DNA from 2 places in the Aureimonas sp. AU40 genome. Region 2 is predicted to be linked to the other one. Evidence: predicted binding sites of a transcription regulator. Region 2 holds the regulator's gene; the other holds the start of a gene.
What was found. Region 2 encodes HrcA, which represses chaperone genes, less so after heat shock. Its sites were predicted from a motif close to GTTAGCACTCNCNNNNNGNGAGTGCTAAC; they were not measured.

Region 1 (7,740 bases), on a different contig from region 2:
GGAAGCCGAAAAGCGAGACGCTCGCCGCCTCGCCATAGAGATCGCCGGAGAAGTCGAAGAGATAGGTCTCGAACAGGGCCGCGCCATTGTCGAAGGTCGGGCGGCGGCCGAAGCTCGCCACCCCGTCATGCAGCGCGCCGTCGGCGCGGCGCAGGCGCACGGCGTAGATGCCGTGCGCAAGAACGCCGTCCTCGCCCAGCATCATGTTGGCCGTGGGATAGCCGAGCGTGCGGCCGAGCTTGGCGCCATGCCCGACCACGCCCTCGAAGGTCCAGCGATAGCCCAAAAGGCCGGCGGCGGCGGCCACGTCGCCGTTCATCAGGTCCTCGCGGATGCGCGAGGAAGAGACCACCAGCGCGCCCTCGTCGGCGAACGCCTCGACAGCGGTGACGCCGAAGCCGAGCCGCGCGCCGGCCTCCGTGAGAAAGGGCAAATCTCCCTGGCGCCGAGCGCCGAAGCGGAAGTCGAAGCCGACCACGACATGGGCGGCGCCGAGATCGCGCAGCAGCGTTTCCTCCACGAAAATCTCGGCGGGGTGCGCGGCGTATTCGAGGTCGAAGGGCTGCTCCACCACGGCCTTGACCCCGAGCGCGCCGAGCAGGCGCGCCTTCATCGAGGCCGGCGTCAGCCGCGCCACCGGCGCCTGCGGGCGGAACACGCTGCGCGGATGCGGCTCGAAGGTGAGGCATAGGAGCGGGCGCCCCTCTCGTTCAGCGACCGCGCGCGCCGTGTCGATCACCGCCTGATGGCCGCGATGCACGCCATCGAAATTGCCGATCGCCACCACGCCGCCGCGCAGGTTCGCCGGCAGGGCGCTTGCGGCCCCGATACGCTGGATGGCTCGCGAACCCGCCCGCATGTCAGCGCAGGAACGGCTGGACGAAGCGGGCCTTGAGGCCCCGCGCTTCGAGCGCTGCTCCAAGCCGCGCCGGGTCGCCGCCCGCCTCGGCCAGTTCCTCGCGGTGGATGCCGTCCGAAATGAAGAGGCAGTCGGCGTCGAGCGTATTGGCGCCCTTCACGTCCGTGAACATCCCGTCGCCGATGCACAGGATCGCGGCGTCCTCCTTGGGCAGGAGCGAGCGGGCGACGTCGTAGATCGGCGGATGCGGCTTGCCGGCGAGATGCACGATCTGGCCGCGCTCGGCATAGCTCCTGGCCACCGCGCCCGCGCAATAGATCAGCCGCTCGCCGCGATGAACGACGATGTCGGGATTGGCGCAGATCATCGGCAGATTGCGGGCCGCCAGCCGGTCCAGCAGCGGGGCGTAGTCCTCCGGCGTTTCGCGCTCGTCGTCGAACAGGCCCGTCGCCACCACGAGGTCGGCCTCTTCCGGCGGCAGGAGATCGAGATGCAGCCCCTCGAACAGGTCCTCGTTGCGCGGCGTGCCGATATGGAAGACGCGCCGCGAACCGGCCGAGATCAGCGCGCGCGTAGCGTCGCCCGAAGTGACGATCGCGTCATAGGCCTCGCGCGAGACGCCGAGCGCGTCGAGCTGTTCGCGAACGCCCTCGGCCGGCCGGGGCGAATTGGTGAGAAGCACCACATGCGCGCCTCCCCGGCGCGTTTCGATCAGCGCGGCCTCGGCGGGCGGGTTCTTGGCCTCCCCATCGTGCACGACGCCCCAGACATCGCAGAAGACGGCGCCGTAGCGGCCGGACAGCTCGCCGAGGCGGCCGATCGATTCCAGTGTCTGAGCCATGTCCGCCTTCTCTCGCCTGACCTTGAGCGCCCTCGCGATATCGGAGGCGCACCGGACGGGTCAAGGCGAGCCGCTCTTTAGCGCGCGATGCGAAGGCTGGTCAGCGAGGCCATGATGTCGCTGAAGGCGCTTTCCAGATCCTTGGCGTTGGAGGCGCTGTAGAAATACTTGCCCTTGTCCTTATAGGCGAGATTGGTGTTGCGAAGGTCGCCGAGCTTGTAGGAGGCGCAGCCCTTGAGAAGCCCGTTGACCATGGTCTGGTACTGGGCCGGAATGTCGAAGGCGATCGTGTAGATCAAAACGCCGTCGCGCGAGACCGGCCCCTTCTCGTCGGACAATTGCTTGCCCGAGCCGTCCTTCAGCTTGATCTTGCCATCCGCCTTGGCATTCTCGCAGATCGCGGCGAGGCGTCCGTTCAGCGCCGCCGTGTAGTTGGTGTCGGTCGTGGCCGTGGAGACGCCCGTCTTGTAGTCGAACAGACGCGGGACGGTGAAATTACGTTCGGGATAGCTGGCATAGCCATAGGCGCCGAAAGCGGAGATCGCCTCGCTCCCAGAATTATAGTATGTGTTCTGACCGTCGGTCATGACGATCATGGCCTTGATGTTGTTCTCGTCTCCCGACGCCCGGCCTTCGGGAAAGGGCTCGTTCTTGGACAGAACCTTCCAGCCCCACTCCACCCCCTGCGGCACGTTGGTCGCGCCCGTCGCCACGAGACCGCCAACGGCCGAAAGAGCGCTGGTCTTGTCGTTCGTAAGAGGCGTCAACGGGGCCGAGTCGCACATGAAGCTCGGAGAATTGCGATAGTTGTTCGCCAGGCGGTCGTCGATTGCAGGATTGATCAGATACTTACGGACATCCGTCAGCGCCAAACGGTAGTTGCTGTATCCATTAAAATTATACCGGCGTTTTTTATCGCCATCGGAGGCGTTGTAGTCCTTGACATAACTATTCGACCAGCCTGACCACGCGGAGGACTCCGGCTCGTCCGGCGCAAAGAACGGAACAAAGAGCGTGGACGGGTTCAACTCGGACGGGGCGGTGTCCAACAGAGCATAGGGAGCAGGCCTCGACTCGACGCAGCCTCGATAGGCCCAGTTCGAATTCTTCGGACCCATCGCCTTGTAGAGATATTGCCGGGTCAGAAAGGTCGTTGGATGGAGCGTGGAAACCCAACCAGCCCCGAGTGGCGACAGCGTCGCCGTATCGGTCACTGCTGCTCCCAGAAGCGCGTCCGGCACAAAGTAGCTCGTCTGCCAGTCCAGGTTCTCATGATGGATCGGCGAAAGACCCTTCGGATCCATCCACCAGTCATTGAGGTGATCCGCGCCTATATTAACGCCGCCCGAGAACGGCACGATGCCGACGCGCACCGGGTCCTCGCCCCCCGTCGAGTTGCCCGAGCCGAAGATCGTGTTGATCGCCTTGGCCGCCTGCGCCTTGAGCGTCGTGATCTTGGCGGGGCCGCCGGCCGCCGGGCTGTCGTTCATCGAGCCCGACGTATCGAGGACGAAGGCGACCTCGACCGTGGTCGAGCCGACCGCCACGACGCTTTCCGCCTTGGCGCAGTCCCCTCCCTTGAGGCCGGGGAAAGAAATGTTCAGCGCCGACAGGAATACGGGGTCGTAGGTCGAGCAGACCGAAAGGCGCAATTCGCGCGTGCCCTCCGGCGTCCAGTCCGTGCCCTCGTATTTCAACGTGCTGGTGGTCCGCGAAACGCTGGCCATGTTCGCGGTGAACACGTTCTGCGCATAGGTTTGAAGGGTCTGGGGATTGGGGTCGGTGCCGAAGCGCTTGGCGGTGGCGAGTGCGGCTGCGTCGGCGGCGGACTGCACCGCCGTCCGATCGCTGTAGAAGAGACTGATGTCGGCGGCGGCCGCGATGGACATCAGGACCGGGATGAAGATCACCGCCGCCATGATCGCGAAATTGCCGTTCCGGTCGGCGACAAATCGCCGAACCACGCCCTGAGGCTCGAAGGAAGCGGGGGAGAAACGATCCATGCGGTTGACCCCTCTGCGCGACAGGCGGCTTCGTTGCCGCCCAGACGATCGGTCGTCCCACGGATACCCCTTGATTCCTTACGATTCCTCTTTGCGCGCAGGTCAAAGTTTCAAGGGTTGCCAAACTAACGGCGCTTCATCTCGCTTAACGGCGGACCTGTCTCCAACCTTGACAGCGCGGCCCCTCCTCCCCTATCTAGCGGCTCGTTAGCACTCCACGTTAGCGAGTGCCAGAATCCTGGATCGGCCGCTTCCGGGCGCTCGATCCCCTAAGCCCAAGAAGGTTCGACTGAGATGGCCAACGTGAACTTCCGCCCTCTGCATGATCGAGTCGTGGTGCGGCGCGTCGAGTCCGAGAGCAAGACGGCCGGCGGCATCATCATCCCGGACACCGCGAAGGAAAAGCCGCAGGAAGGCGAGATCGTCGCCGTCGGCGCCGGCGCGCGCGACGAGACCGGCAAGGTCAACCCGCTCGAGGTCAAGGCCGGCGACCGCATCCTGTTCGGCAAGTGGTCGGGCACCGAGATCAAGCTCGGCGGCGAAGACCTGCTCATCATGAAGGAATCCGACATCCTGGGGATCGTCGGCTGAGCCATTGGCCGGGCTGAGATTTCGGCCCGTTCCTTCCCCCTTCCCTTTACGACGGCGCGGACCGGCCTCCGGCGCGCCCAGGAGATAAGATCATGGCTGCCAAGGAAGTCAAATTCGGTCGTGACGCCCGCGAGCGCATGCTGCGCGGCGTCGACATTCTCGCCGACGCGGTAAAGGTCACGCTCGGCCCCAAGGGCCGCAACGTCGTGATCGACAAGTCGTTCGGCGCGCCTCGCATCACCAAGGACGGCGTGTCCGTCGCCAAGGAGATCGAGCTCGAGGACAAGTTCGAGAACATGGGCGCCCAGATGGTGCGCGAAGTGGCCTCGAAGACCAACGACAAGGCCGGTGACGGCACCACCACCGCGACGGTCCTGGCCCAGGCCATCGTCCGCGAGGGCGCCAAGGCGGTTGCCGCCGGCATGAACCCGATGGACGTCAAGCGCGGCATCGACGCGGCAGTCGCCAAGGTCGTCGAGACGCTCGTCTCCTCCGCCCGCAAGATCGAGACCTCCGACGAGGTCGCGCAGGTCGGCACCATCTCCGCCAACGGCGAGAAGGAAATCGGCCAGATGATCGCCTCGGCGATGCAGAAGGTCGGCAACGAGGGTGTCATCACCGTCGAGGAAGCCAAGACCGCCGAGACCGAGCTCGAAGTCGTCGAAGGCATGCAGTTCGACCGGGGCTACCTCTCGCCCTACTTCGTGACCAATGCCGAGAAGATGATCGCCGAGCTCGAGGATGCCTACATCCTCCTGCATGAGAAGAAGCTCTCCAACCTCCAGGCGATGCTGCCGGTCCTCGAGGCTGTCGTGCAGTCGGGCCGTCCGCTCGTCATCATCGCCGAGGACGTCGAGGGCGAGGCTCTCGCCACGCTCGTGGTCAACAAGCTGCGTGGCGGCCTGAAGATCGCCGCCGTCAAGGCTCCGGGCTTCGGCGACCGCCGCAAGGCCATGCTCGAGGACATCGCGATCCTCACGGGCGGCCAGGTCATCTCCGAAGACCTCGGCATCAAGCTCGAGAGCGTCACGCTCGACATGCTCGGCCGCGCCAAGAAGGTCTCCATCACCAAGGAGAACACCACGATCGTCGACGGCAACGGTGAAGCCGACGGCATCAAGGCGCGCGTCGCCCAGATCAAGCAGCAGATCGAGGAGACCACCTCGGACTACGACCGCGAGAAGCTCCAGGAGCGCCTGGCCAAGCTCGCCGGCGGCGTCGCGGTGATCCGCGTCGGCGGCTCGACGGAAGTCGAAGTCAAGGAAAAGAAGGACCGCGTTGACGACGCTCTCAACGCGACCCGCGCGGCCGTGGAAGAAGGCATCGTCCCCGGCGGCGGCGTCGCTCTCCTGCGCGCTTCCAACTCGGTCGACCTCAAGGGCGAGAACGCCGATCAGGACGCCGGCATCGCCATCGTCCGCAAGGCGCTCCAGGCTCCGATCCGTCAGATCGTCCAGAACGCGGGCGGCGAAGGCTCGATCGTGGTCGGCAAGATCCTCGACAACTCGTCGCTGACCTACGGCTACAACGCCCAGACCGGCGAATACGGCGACATGATCCAGGCCGGCATCGTCGACCCGGTGAAGGTCGTTCGCTCGGCGCTCCAGGACGCGGCCTCGGTCGCCGGCCTGCTCGTCACCACGGAAGCCATGATCTCGGAAGCTCCCCGCAAGGACTCCGGCGCCCCTTCGATGCCGGGCGGCGGCGGCATGGGCGGCATGGGCGGCATGGACTTCTAAGCCGACCGGACTTCCGGCGCCGCAAGGGCGCCGGCGTTCCACGCCAAGATCAGGGGCTCGCTCGCGCGGGCCCCTTTTTCGTTGGGCCGTCCGATTTTCTGCTTTGCTCGGCCTCTCCTCGACGACCACGCGGTTGTCAGGCATTTCCCCTCGGGCGTGATCGGCCCGCGCTGGCGCCGAAGGGTGTTTTCGAGTCTAAGAGCGCCCGAAACCCGGGGCGTCGGCCTCGTCGCATCAGGACGCCGCATGAGCGAATTTCTCATCTTCTTCTTCGTCGGGTCGCTGGCGCAGCTCGTCGACGGCGCGCTCGGCATGGCCTATGGCGTCATCTCCTCCACGGTTCTCATGAGCTTCGGCGTGCCGCCGTCGGTCGCCTCCGCGTCCGTCCACACGGCCGAGCTCTTCACCACGGCCGCCTCCGGCACGGCCCATATCGCCAATCGCAATATCGACTGGAAGCTGTTCTGGCGCCTCGTGCCCTTCGGCGTCCTCGGCGCGGTGCTCGGCACCTATGTCCTCACCTCGATCGACAGTTCCTCGATCCGCCCCTTCGTCGCGGCCTATCTCGCGGTGATCGGCGTGATGCTGACGCTGCGCTCCTTCCGCAAGCTGCCACGCGCCCAGACGCCGATGGCGCTCGTGCCGCCGCTGGGCGCTGCGGGCGGCTTTCTCGATTCGGTCGGCGGCGGCGGATGGGGGCCGATCGTCACCTCCGGCCTGCTCGGGGCCGGCGGCCAGCCGCGCTATGTCATCGGCACGGTGAACGCGGCCGAGTTCCTGATCACGCTTTCGGTCTCGCTGTCCTTCCTCGTCGCGCTGCTGACGGGGCATTGGGAAGAAGCGGGGGATCTCACAGACCACGCCCTGTCGGTTCTCGGCCTGATCGCGGGCGGCGTTCTGGCTGCGCCGCTCGCCGGCTATGCCGTGAAGCGCATCCCCGAGCGCCTGCTCCTGCGCATCGTCGGCCTGTTGATCTGCGCGCTGGCGCTGCAGCAGCTCTATGGAATCCTTTCCAAAATGTAATGCCGGGTCTGGAACGGATCGCACCCCTCGGCGGTTCTCCTTTTCGAAAGTCGGACACGCCGTCCGATACAATCTTGAGGAGACGATCATGGTCGACAAGAACGAAATTTCTGGTGGCGCCAAGGAAGTCGGTGGCAAGATCAAGGAAGGCGTCGGCAAGCTCGTCGGTAACGAACGTCTCCAGGCCGAAGGCATGGCCGACCAGGTCGAGGGCAAGACCGAGAAGAACTACGGCAAGGTCAAGGACGCCGTAAAGGATCAGGTCGGCGCCAAGCACTGAGCGCACCTGAACCGTTTGAAGAAGGAGCCAGCCGCAAGGCTGGCTCTTTTTCGTTGCGGCAAAGGGTTTCGCGCCGCTGGCCTGTCGTGATAACCGCGCGAGGGTGCCCCATCCAGATAGGATCAGCGGGCGCCTTGTCGCGAGGGGAAGACCGATGACCAGCACCAGACGCGAGACCGATTCGATCGGCGCGATCGACGTCGCGAGCGACCGCTACTGGGGGGCGCAGACCGAGCGCTCGCTCAACAATTTCCGCATCGGCACCGACAAGCAGCCGATCGCCGTTATCCACGCCCTCGCCACGGTCAAGAAGGCCGCAGCGCGCGTCAACCGCGCCATGGGCAAGCTCGACGGCGGGATCGCCGGGACGATCGAGACGGCGGCCGACGAGGTGATCTCCGGCA
Region 2 (7,740 bases):
ACCGCGATGTCGAGAAGCGGGTCGCTTTCCTGCGCAAAATGGGCAAGCGCCGGAAGAAACCAGGTGCCGAGACTGTCGGCATTGGTGGCGAGCGGCAGGGTCGGGCGCAAGGCGCCCTCGTTCTCTCCTGCCAAGGCCGGCAGCTGCGCGAAGAGCTCGGTTTCCAGAAGGCCGACCTGATCCATGTGCCGGCAAAGCCAGTCGCCCTTCTCGGTCGCGCGGCAGGGCTGGCCACGCTCCACCAGAACCGTGCCGACCCGCTCCTCGAGTTGCCGCACGCGCTGCGACACGGCCGAGGGCGTGACGTTCAGGACGCCCGCCGCCTTCTCGAAACTGCCGGTGCGGATCACCGCCGCCAGCGCGCGCAACGCGGGATAGTCCAGCATCTCGCCATTAGCTCCGCTTCATCAGCCTAAATCGGTTTAACGCCCCTTCATCGCCGTGTCATGCTAGCTCGTCCCCATTCGGACGCGGGAAGGCGCACAGATGGACATGACGGCCTATGGCACGGGGCTGACAACGGGGCTGACGCTGATCCTGGCGATCGGCGCGCAGAACGCCTTCGTCCTGAGGCAGGGGATCATGGGGGCGCATGTCTTCGCCGTGTGTCTGGCCTGCGCGGTGTCGGACGCGCTTCTCATCACGCTCGGTGTCTCAAGCTTCGCGCGCGTCGCCGCCGTTCTGCCCATGCTCGACCCGGCGCTGCGGCTTCTCGGGGCGGCCTTTCTCGTCTGGTACGGCGCCAAAAGCCTCCACCGCGCCTTTCGCGCCAGCGACGCGCTGCAACTGGCGACCACGGGAGCGGGCAACCGGGCGCAGGCGCTCGCGACCTGCCTCGTGCTGACCTGGGCCAACCCGCATGTCTATCTCGACACGGTGGTTCTGATCGGCAGTCTGTCGACGCGCTTTCCCGGCCGCGAGCTCGCCTTCGGAGCGGGCGCCGTCACCGCATCCTTCGGCTTCTTTTTCGCGCTCGGCTACGGCGCGCGCTGGCTGCGCCCTGTCTTCGAGCGCCCCAGCGCCTGGCGCGCGCTGGAACTGGCGATCGGGCTCGTTATGTGGGGCATCGCCGCCAAGCTTCTGCTCGGCGCCTGACCGGACGAAAAAAGCCCCGCATCGCGTGATGCGGGGCTTTGGAATGGCGCGAGGAGCGAGGCGGCTCAGGCGTCCTGGCTGGACTCGTCGGGCACGCCGGGCTTGGCCGGCGCGGCGTTGGCGTCCGCGCCCACGGCGACCTTCGGGCCGCCCTTGGACACGCCCACCATGGCCGGGCGCAGCACGCGCTCGCCGATGGCGTAGCCTTCCTGCACGACCTGCACCACCGTGTTGTTCGGCAGCTCGGCGTTGGGAATCTCGAACATGGCCTGATGGAAGTTGGGGTCGAAGCGCTGGCCCTCGGGCTCCAGCTTCTTCACGCCGTGGCGCTCCAGGGTGGACTGCATGGCGCGCCCGGTCAGTTCCACGCCCTCGGCCAGCGTCTGCAGGCCGGCATCGGCCTCGCGCGCGCCCTCGGGGATCGCCTGCAGCGCGCGGGCGAGATTGTCGGACACGGCGAGCATGTCGCGGGCGAAATTGGCGACCGCGAACTGGCGGGCGTCCTTCACTTCGCGCTCGGTGCGGCGGCGAAGGTTCTCCATGTCGGCGGCAAGGCGCACCAGACGGTCCTTCACGTCGGCGTTCTCGGCTTCCAGCTCGGCGACGCGCCCCTGCAGCGCCTCGTGCGCTTCCGCGCCGGCCCAGCCGGAGGGCTCGGCGCCCGCTTCGCCAGCATCGGCATGCGCGCCGGGCTCCTGCGCCCCGGCGGCCGCGCCCGACACGCCGGACCCTTTGAAATAGGCCGCGCCGCCAGCGGAATACGCGCCGGCCTCGTCCGCGTGGTCGTTCACGTGCTTTTCGCTCTCGCCTGTCATGGGGCACTCCTGTTCGCGTCAAAGGGACGGGCCGGCCGGGCGCCGCCGTGCGGCCGCCGCGCCAGCCCTCCGAAGGGTTCGTCGCTGCGGCATATCGAATGAGGCGGGCCGGAAATCAAGGCCGGCGCGACGGCGCCCCGCTCGCCAGAAGGCGCGACACCAGCCGCGCGGTGTAATCCACCATAGGAACGATGCGGCGGTAGTTGAGCCGTGTCGGGCCGATCACCCCCACCGCGCCGATCACCCGCTCCTGCGAATCGGAATAGGGCGCGATCACCAGCGAGGAGCCCGAGAGCGAGAAGAGCTTGTTTTCCGAGCCGATGAAGATGCGCACGCCGTTGCCCGCCTCGGCCAGATCGATCAGCTCCATGATCGAGGTCTTGGACTCCAGATCGTCGAACAGATGGCGCAGCCGGTCGAGATCGTCGGCGGCCGACACGCTGTCCAGAAGATTGGCCCGGCCGCGCACGATGAGGCGCGAGGGCTGGCCGGCGCCCTCGCCCGCCCAGACCGCCAGGCCGGCGTCGACCAGCTGGCGCGACAGCTCGTCCAGCTGGCGCGAGGTCTCGGCCTTCAGCGTCTCGATGCGCCCGCGCGCCTCGCCCAGCGTGCGCCCCACCACATGGGCGTTCAGGAAGTTGGCCGCCTCCACCAGCTGCGCCGCCGTGATGCCGGGCGGCAGGGCCAGGACGCGGTTCTCCACCTCCCCGTTCTCGCCCACCAGCACCACCAGCGCGCGCGCCGCGTCGAGGCGCACGAACTCGATATGCTTGAGGCGCGGATCGGCCTTGGCGGCGACCACGATGCCCGCCCCGCGCGACAGGCCGGACAGAAGCTGCGAGGCTTCCGTCAGCAGGGCGTCCACCGGGCGGCGCTCGCCATGGTCGCGCACCTTCTCCTCGATCTCGGCCCGCTCGCGCTCCGGCACGTCGCCGACCTCCAGGAAGGCGTCCACGAAGAAGCGCAGGCCGACCTCCGTCGGCAGGCGCCCGGCCGAGACATGCGGCGCGTAGATCAGGCCCAGCGCTTCGAGATCCGACATGACGTTGCGGATCGAGGCAGGCGAGAGCGAGTTGGACAGGAGGCGCGACAGGTTGCGCGAGCCCAGCGGCTCGCCCGACTCCAGATAGGAGTCCACGATTAGGCGAAAGATCTCGCGCGAACGCTCGTCGAGCGCGCCCGTGAGGGCGCTCTGGCCGGACAGGAGTTCGGCAAAGGGGGGCAACGTGCGCTTCATGCCTCTCTTATAGGGAGGCCAGGGGTTTGCGCCAAGGCGGGCGGCATCGGGCAGCCGCGGGGTGTCCGGCACGGGCGCCGCCTCTCCCGAACCCTCTTCTCTTCCAGCGCTATTCCCAATCCGGGCCGCAATCATTAAGAGGCGGGTTCAAGCTTTGTTAATGCGGATCACCTTGCCTATGCGGCCTTCCAAACGCCAGAACGACGAACTGCGTCCCGTTTCGCTGGAGCGCGGCGTTTCGCGCCATGCTGAGGGCTCGTGCCTCGTCAAGTTCGGCGACACCCATGTCCTGTGCGCGGCGAGCCTGGAAGAGCGCGTGCCGGGCTGGCTGAAGAATTCCGGCAAGGGCTGGGTCACCGCCGAATACGGCATGCTGCCGCGCGCCACGGGCGAGCGCATGAAGCGCGAGGCGGCCAGCGGCAAGCAGAGCGGCCGCACGCAGGAGATCCAGCGGCTGGTGGCGCGCTCGCTGCGCGCCGTGGTCGATCTCCAGGCGCTGGGCGAGCGCATGATCACGGTGGACTGCGACGTGATCCAGGCCGACGGCGGCACCCGCACGGCCTCGATCACCGGCGCCTTCATCGCCCTCTCGGACTGCCTGTCCTGGATGGAGACGCGCGGCATGCTGAAGCGCGACAAGGTGCTGAAGGACCATGTCGCCGCGATCTCCTGCGGCATCTACAAGGGCGAGCCGATCCTCGACCTCGACTATCTCGAGGATTCGGCGGCCGACACCGACGCCAACTTCGTGCTCACCGGGCGCGGCGGCATCGTCGAGATCCAGGGCACGGCCGAGGGCGAGCCCTTCTCGCGCGCCGAACTCGACGCGCTGATGAAGCTGGCCGAAAAGGGCATCGGCGAGCTGGTGACGCACCAGCGGCAGTGCCTCGAAGGCTGATAAAGATGTAGCCTCGGATCAGTTTCGGGGCGCATATCTCATGACGACGGACGGGGCCGTGCGCGCCGCCTTTCAAGCAATCGACAGGCAGCCATGACGCACTCCCCTCTTCTCGACCCCGCCGGCGGCCCGCTCCTGATCGCCAGCCACAATGGCGGCAAGATCGCCGAATTCCGCGAGCTTCTGGGGCCGCTCGGCTTCGAGGTGGTCTCGGCGGCCGACAAGGCCCTGCCCGAGCCCGAGGAAACCGGCACGACCTTCGAGGAGAACGCGGCGCTGAAGGCGCTGGCCGCAGCCAAGGCGACCGGCCTTCTGGCGCTCAGCGACGATTCGGGGCTGGTGGTGGACGCGCTGGGCGGCGATCCCGGCATCTATTCCGCGCGATGGGCGGGTCCCGACAAGGACTTCACCATGGCCATGCGCAATATCGAGGAGAAGCTGCAGGCGGCCGGCGCCACCACGCCGGAGCGGCGCACCGCGCGCTTCGTCGCCGTTCTCTGCCTCGCCTCGCCCGATGGCGAGACGCGGCTTTATCGCGGCGAGGTCGAGGGCACGATCGTCTGGCCGCCGCGCGGCACGCTCGGCTTCGGCTACGATCCCTGCTTCCTGCCGGAGGGCGAAACGCGCACCTTCGGCGAGATGCAGTCGCAGGAGAAGCACGGCTGGGTGCCGGGGCAGCCCGACGCCCTGTCGCACCGGGCACGGGCGTTCCAGATCTTCGCGCGGGAGGCGCTTGGGCTCGCATGAACGTCATGATGGCGCCCGCCAGCCCCCTTGCCCGCCCCATTTCGCAGATCCGCCCCTACACGCCGCCCGCCGGCGAGCCGGGCTTCGGGGTCTATGTCCACTGGCCCTTCTGCGCGGCCAAGTGCCCCTATTGCGACTTCAACAGCCATGTGCGCCACCAGCCGGTGGACCAGGGGCGCTTCGTCGAGGCCTTCCGCCGCGAGATCGCAGCGCAGGGCCGGCGCACCAAGGGCGAGACCGTCACGTCCATCTTCCTCGGCGGCGGCACGCCCTCGCTCATGGAGCCCGCCACCGTCGCCGCGATCCTCGACGCGGTCTCGGCCCAGTGGACGGTCGCCGGGGGCGCCGAGATCACGCTGGAGGCCAACCCGACCTCGGTCGAGGCGGAGCGCTTCCGGGGCTACCGCGCGGCCGGCGTCAACCGCGTCTCGCTCGGCGTCCAGGCGCTGAACGACGCGGACCTGAAGCGCCTCGGCCGGATGCACGACGTGTCCCAGGCGCTCGGTGCCATCCGGCTGGCGCGCGAGATCTTCCCGCGCCTGTCCTTCGACCTCATCTATGCCCGGCCCGGCCAGAGCGTTCCAGCCTGGGAGCGCGAGCTTTCGGAGGCGATCTCGCTCGCCGCCGACCATCTCTCGCTCTACCAGCTGACCATCGAGGAAGGCACGATCTTCCACGCCCTGCACAAGGCGGGCAAGCTGGTGGTGCCGGACGGCGAGCTTTCGGCCGATCTCTACGAGGCGACGCAGCAGCTGACGCTGTTCCACGGCCTGCCGGCCTACGAGATTTCCAACCACGCCGCGCCCGGCGCGGAATCGCGCCACAATCTCACCTATTGGCGTTACGGCCTTTATGCCGGCGTCGGCCCCGGCGCCCATGCCCGCCTGCCGGGCAAGGACGGCGCGCGCCATGCCGTGGCCAACGAGAAGCATCCCGAGACCTGGCTGAAAATGGTCGAGGACTGGGATTCGGGCGAGGTCGAGGACGAGGCGCTCGCCTCGCACGAGCAGGCCGACGAGCTGATGCTCATGGGCCTGCGCCTCGTGGAAGGCATCGACCTCAAGCGCTGGCGCAAGCTGGCCGGGCGCGACATCGACGCCGAGGTCGAGGCCGAACTGACCCGCCACGGCATGATCGAGCGCATCGGCCCCGATCGGCTGCGCGCCACGCCCGCCGGCATGCTGGTGCTGGATGCGGTCGTCGCCGATCTGGCGTGAGAGGCGCGGTGGCAAGTGGCGCGCGCCGGTTGGGCGACGCATCGAAGTCGCTTCGGGGCAGGCGCTGCCGCTCCAATGCTGCGGCGGCCGAGTCTCCGTGCCTTCGCTCCGGCCCCGCCTCGCCGGTCTGTCCGAGGCGCAGCCTTTTGTCGACATCCGGACGCGCGGAACGCAGTGCCGGGCGGAACCGGGTCGCGGGATCGTCGCCGGCTCGCGCGCACGGCAGCGCAGCGGGTGCGACGACGCTTCGGCCCGCCCTCCGAACATTGCGAGACGCGTCGACGCCGCGAACTGTCCTGCCGCGTTCCGTGAGCTCCGTATCGGCGCGTCGTCTCCGCGCTGCCGCGGTGGCCTGGAAAGCCCGGCCTTGAGCGGCCCGGCCGCCACGCTGGCGCTCTACGCCCTGGCGGCGCTCGCTGAGATCGCGGGCTGCTTTGCCTTCTGGGCGGTGGTGCGGCTCGGGCGCTCCGCCCTCTGGCTCGCGCCGGGCCTTGCCTGCCTCGTTCTTTTCGCTGTTCTTCTGACCCGGGTCGATGCCGCCTTTGCCGGTCGCGCCTATGCCGCCTATGGCGGGGTCTACATCCTGGCCTCGCTCGTCTGGCTCTGGGCTGTCGAGGGCGTGCGGCCCGACCGGTTCGATCTCGCCGGCGCCGCGCTCTGTCTCGGCGGCGCGAGCCTCATCCTCTTCGCACCCCGGGGCGCCGCATGAGCGACATGGCCGACGACCACCAGAACGACGATACGCTGCCGGACGACGCGGTGGTGGAGGATCACGCCATGGAGTCCGGCGCGAGCTTTCTCGTGCGCGGCGCGACGCTGCGCGCGCAAAAACCCGAGCCGGCGCTCTATCTCGTGGCGACGCCGATCGGCAATCTTTCCGACATCACGCTGCGGGCGCTGGACGTCATCGCGGGGGCGGACTGGCTCGCCTGCGAGGACACGCGCGTCACGCAGAAGCTTCTCGCCCGCTACGGCATCCGCCGCCGCCTCGTCGCCTATCACGACCACAACGCCGCCGAGGCGGGCGCGGGTCTGCTGGCCGAGTTGGAAGCCGGCCGCTCGGTCGCGCTCGTGTCCGACGCCGGCACGCCGCTCGTCTCCGACCCCGGCTTCCGGCTGGGTGAAGAGGCCATCAAGCGGGGCCTTCCCGTCATTCCCATTCCCGGCGCATCGGCGCCGCTGGCCGCTCTTCTCGCTTCCGGCCTGCCGTCCGACAGTTTCTTCTTTGCCGGCTTCCTGCCCGTGAAGGACGGCGCGCGCGTCACCAAGCTGGAAACGCTCGCCCGCATTCCCGGCACGCTTCTCTTCTTCGAGGCGCCGCACCGGATCGCTGAGAGCCTCGCCGCCATGGCTGAGGTGCTGGGCGCGCGCCCGGCCGCCGTCTGCCGCGAGCTAACCAAGGCCTACGAGACGATCTATCGCGGCACGCTGCCCGAACTGAGCCACCTGTTTGCCGCGCAGGAGCGGGTGCGCGGCGAGATCGTCGTCTGCGTCGGCCCGCCGGGCGAGGACGCGGCCGCGACCAGCGGCGATGTCGACACGATCCTGCGCGGGCTTCTCGCCGAGATGAAGCCGGCAAAGGCCGCGCAGGAGGCGGTGAAGCTCACCGGCTTTTCCCGCCGCGACCTCTACGCCCGCGCGCTGGAGCTGAAGGGCGAATGAGCCGGGCCGGCGGCGATGGCGCAAAGCCCGGCCTCCAGCGAAAGCGCGCCTTCTTCCGCAAGGGCCACC

Region 1: a site for HrcA is predicted at 3,910-3,938, ahead of groES (co-chaperone GroES). Genes of this name have one in related genera too.

Annotation. Positions count from the first base shown of each region.
Region 1 is NZ_BBWL01000005.1:65,193-72,932, reverse strand. It holds gene AUL32_RS02360 (bifunctional riboflavin kinase/FAD synthetase) at 1-859, opposite strand, end outside; gene AUL32_RS02355 (TIGR01459 family HAD-type hydrolase) at 861-1,700, opposite strand; gene AUL32_RS02350 (pilus assembly protein TadG-related protein) at 1,778-3,703, opposite strand; gene groES (co-chaperone GroES) at 3,998-4,294, shown strand; gene groL (chaperonin GroEL) at 4,387-6,033, shown strand; gene AUL32_RS02335 (sulfite exporter TauE/SafE family protein) at 6,280-7,056, shown strand; gene AUL32_RS02330 (CsbD family protein) at 7,145-7,336, shown strand; gene fumC (class II fumarate hydratase) at 7,491-7,740, shown strand, end outside.
Region 2 is NZ_BBWL01000039.1:107,351-115,090, reverse strand. It holds gene AUL32_RS13285 (LysR family transcriptional regulator ArgP) at 1-386, opposite strand, end outside; gene AUL32_RS13280 (LysE/ArgO family amino acid transporter) at 487-1,095, shown strand; gene grpE (nucleotide exchange factor GrpE) at 1,161-1,910, opposite strand; gene hrcA (heat-inducible transcriptional repressor HrcA) at 2,026-3,147, opposite strand; gene rph (ribonuclease PH) at 3,326-4,045, shown strand; gene rdgB (RdgB/HAM1 family non-canonical purine NTP pyrophosphatase) at 4,139-4,792, shown strand; gene hemW (radical SAM family heme chaperone HemW) at 4,789-6,009, shown strand; gene AUL32_RS26010 (YnfA family protein) at 6,377-6,718, shown strand; gene rsmI (16S rRNA (cytidine(1402)-2'-O)-methyltransferase) at 6,715-7,671, shown strand; gene AUL32_RS13240 (YraN family protein) at 7,668-7,740, shown strand, end outside.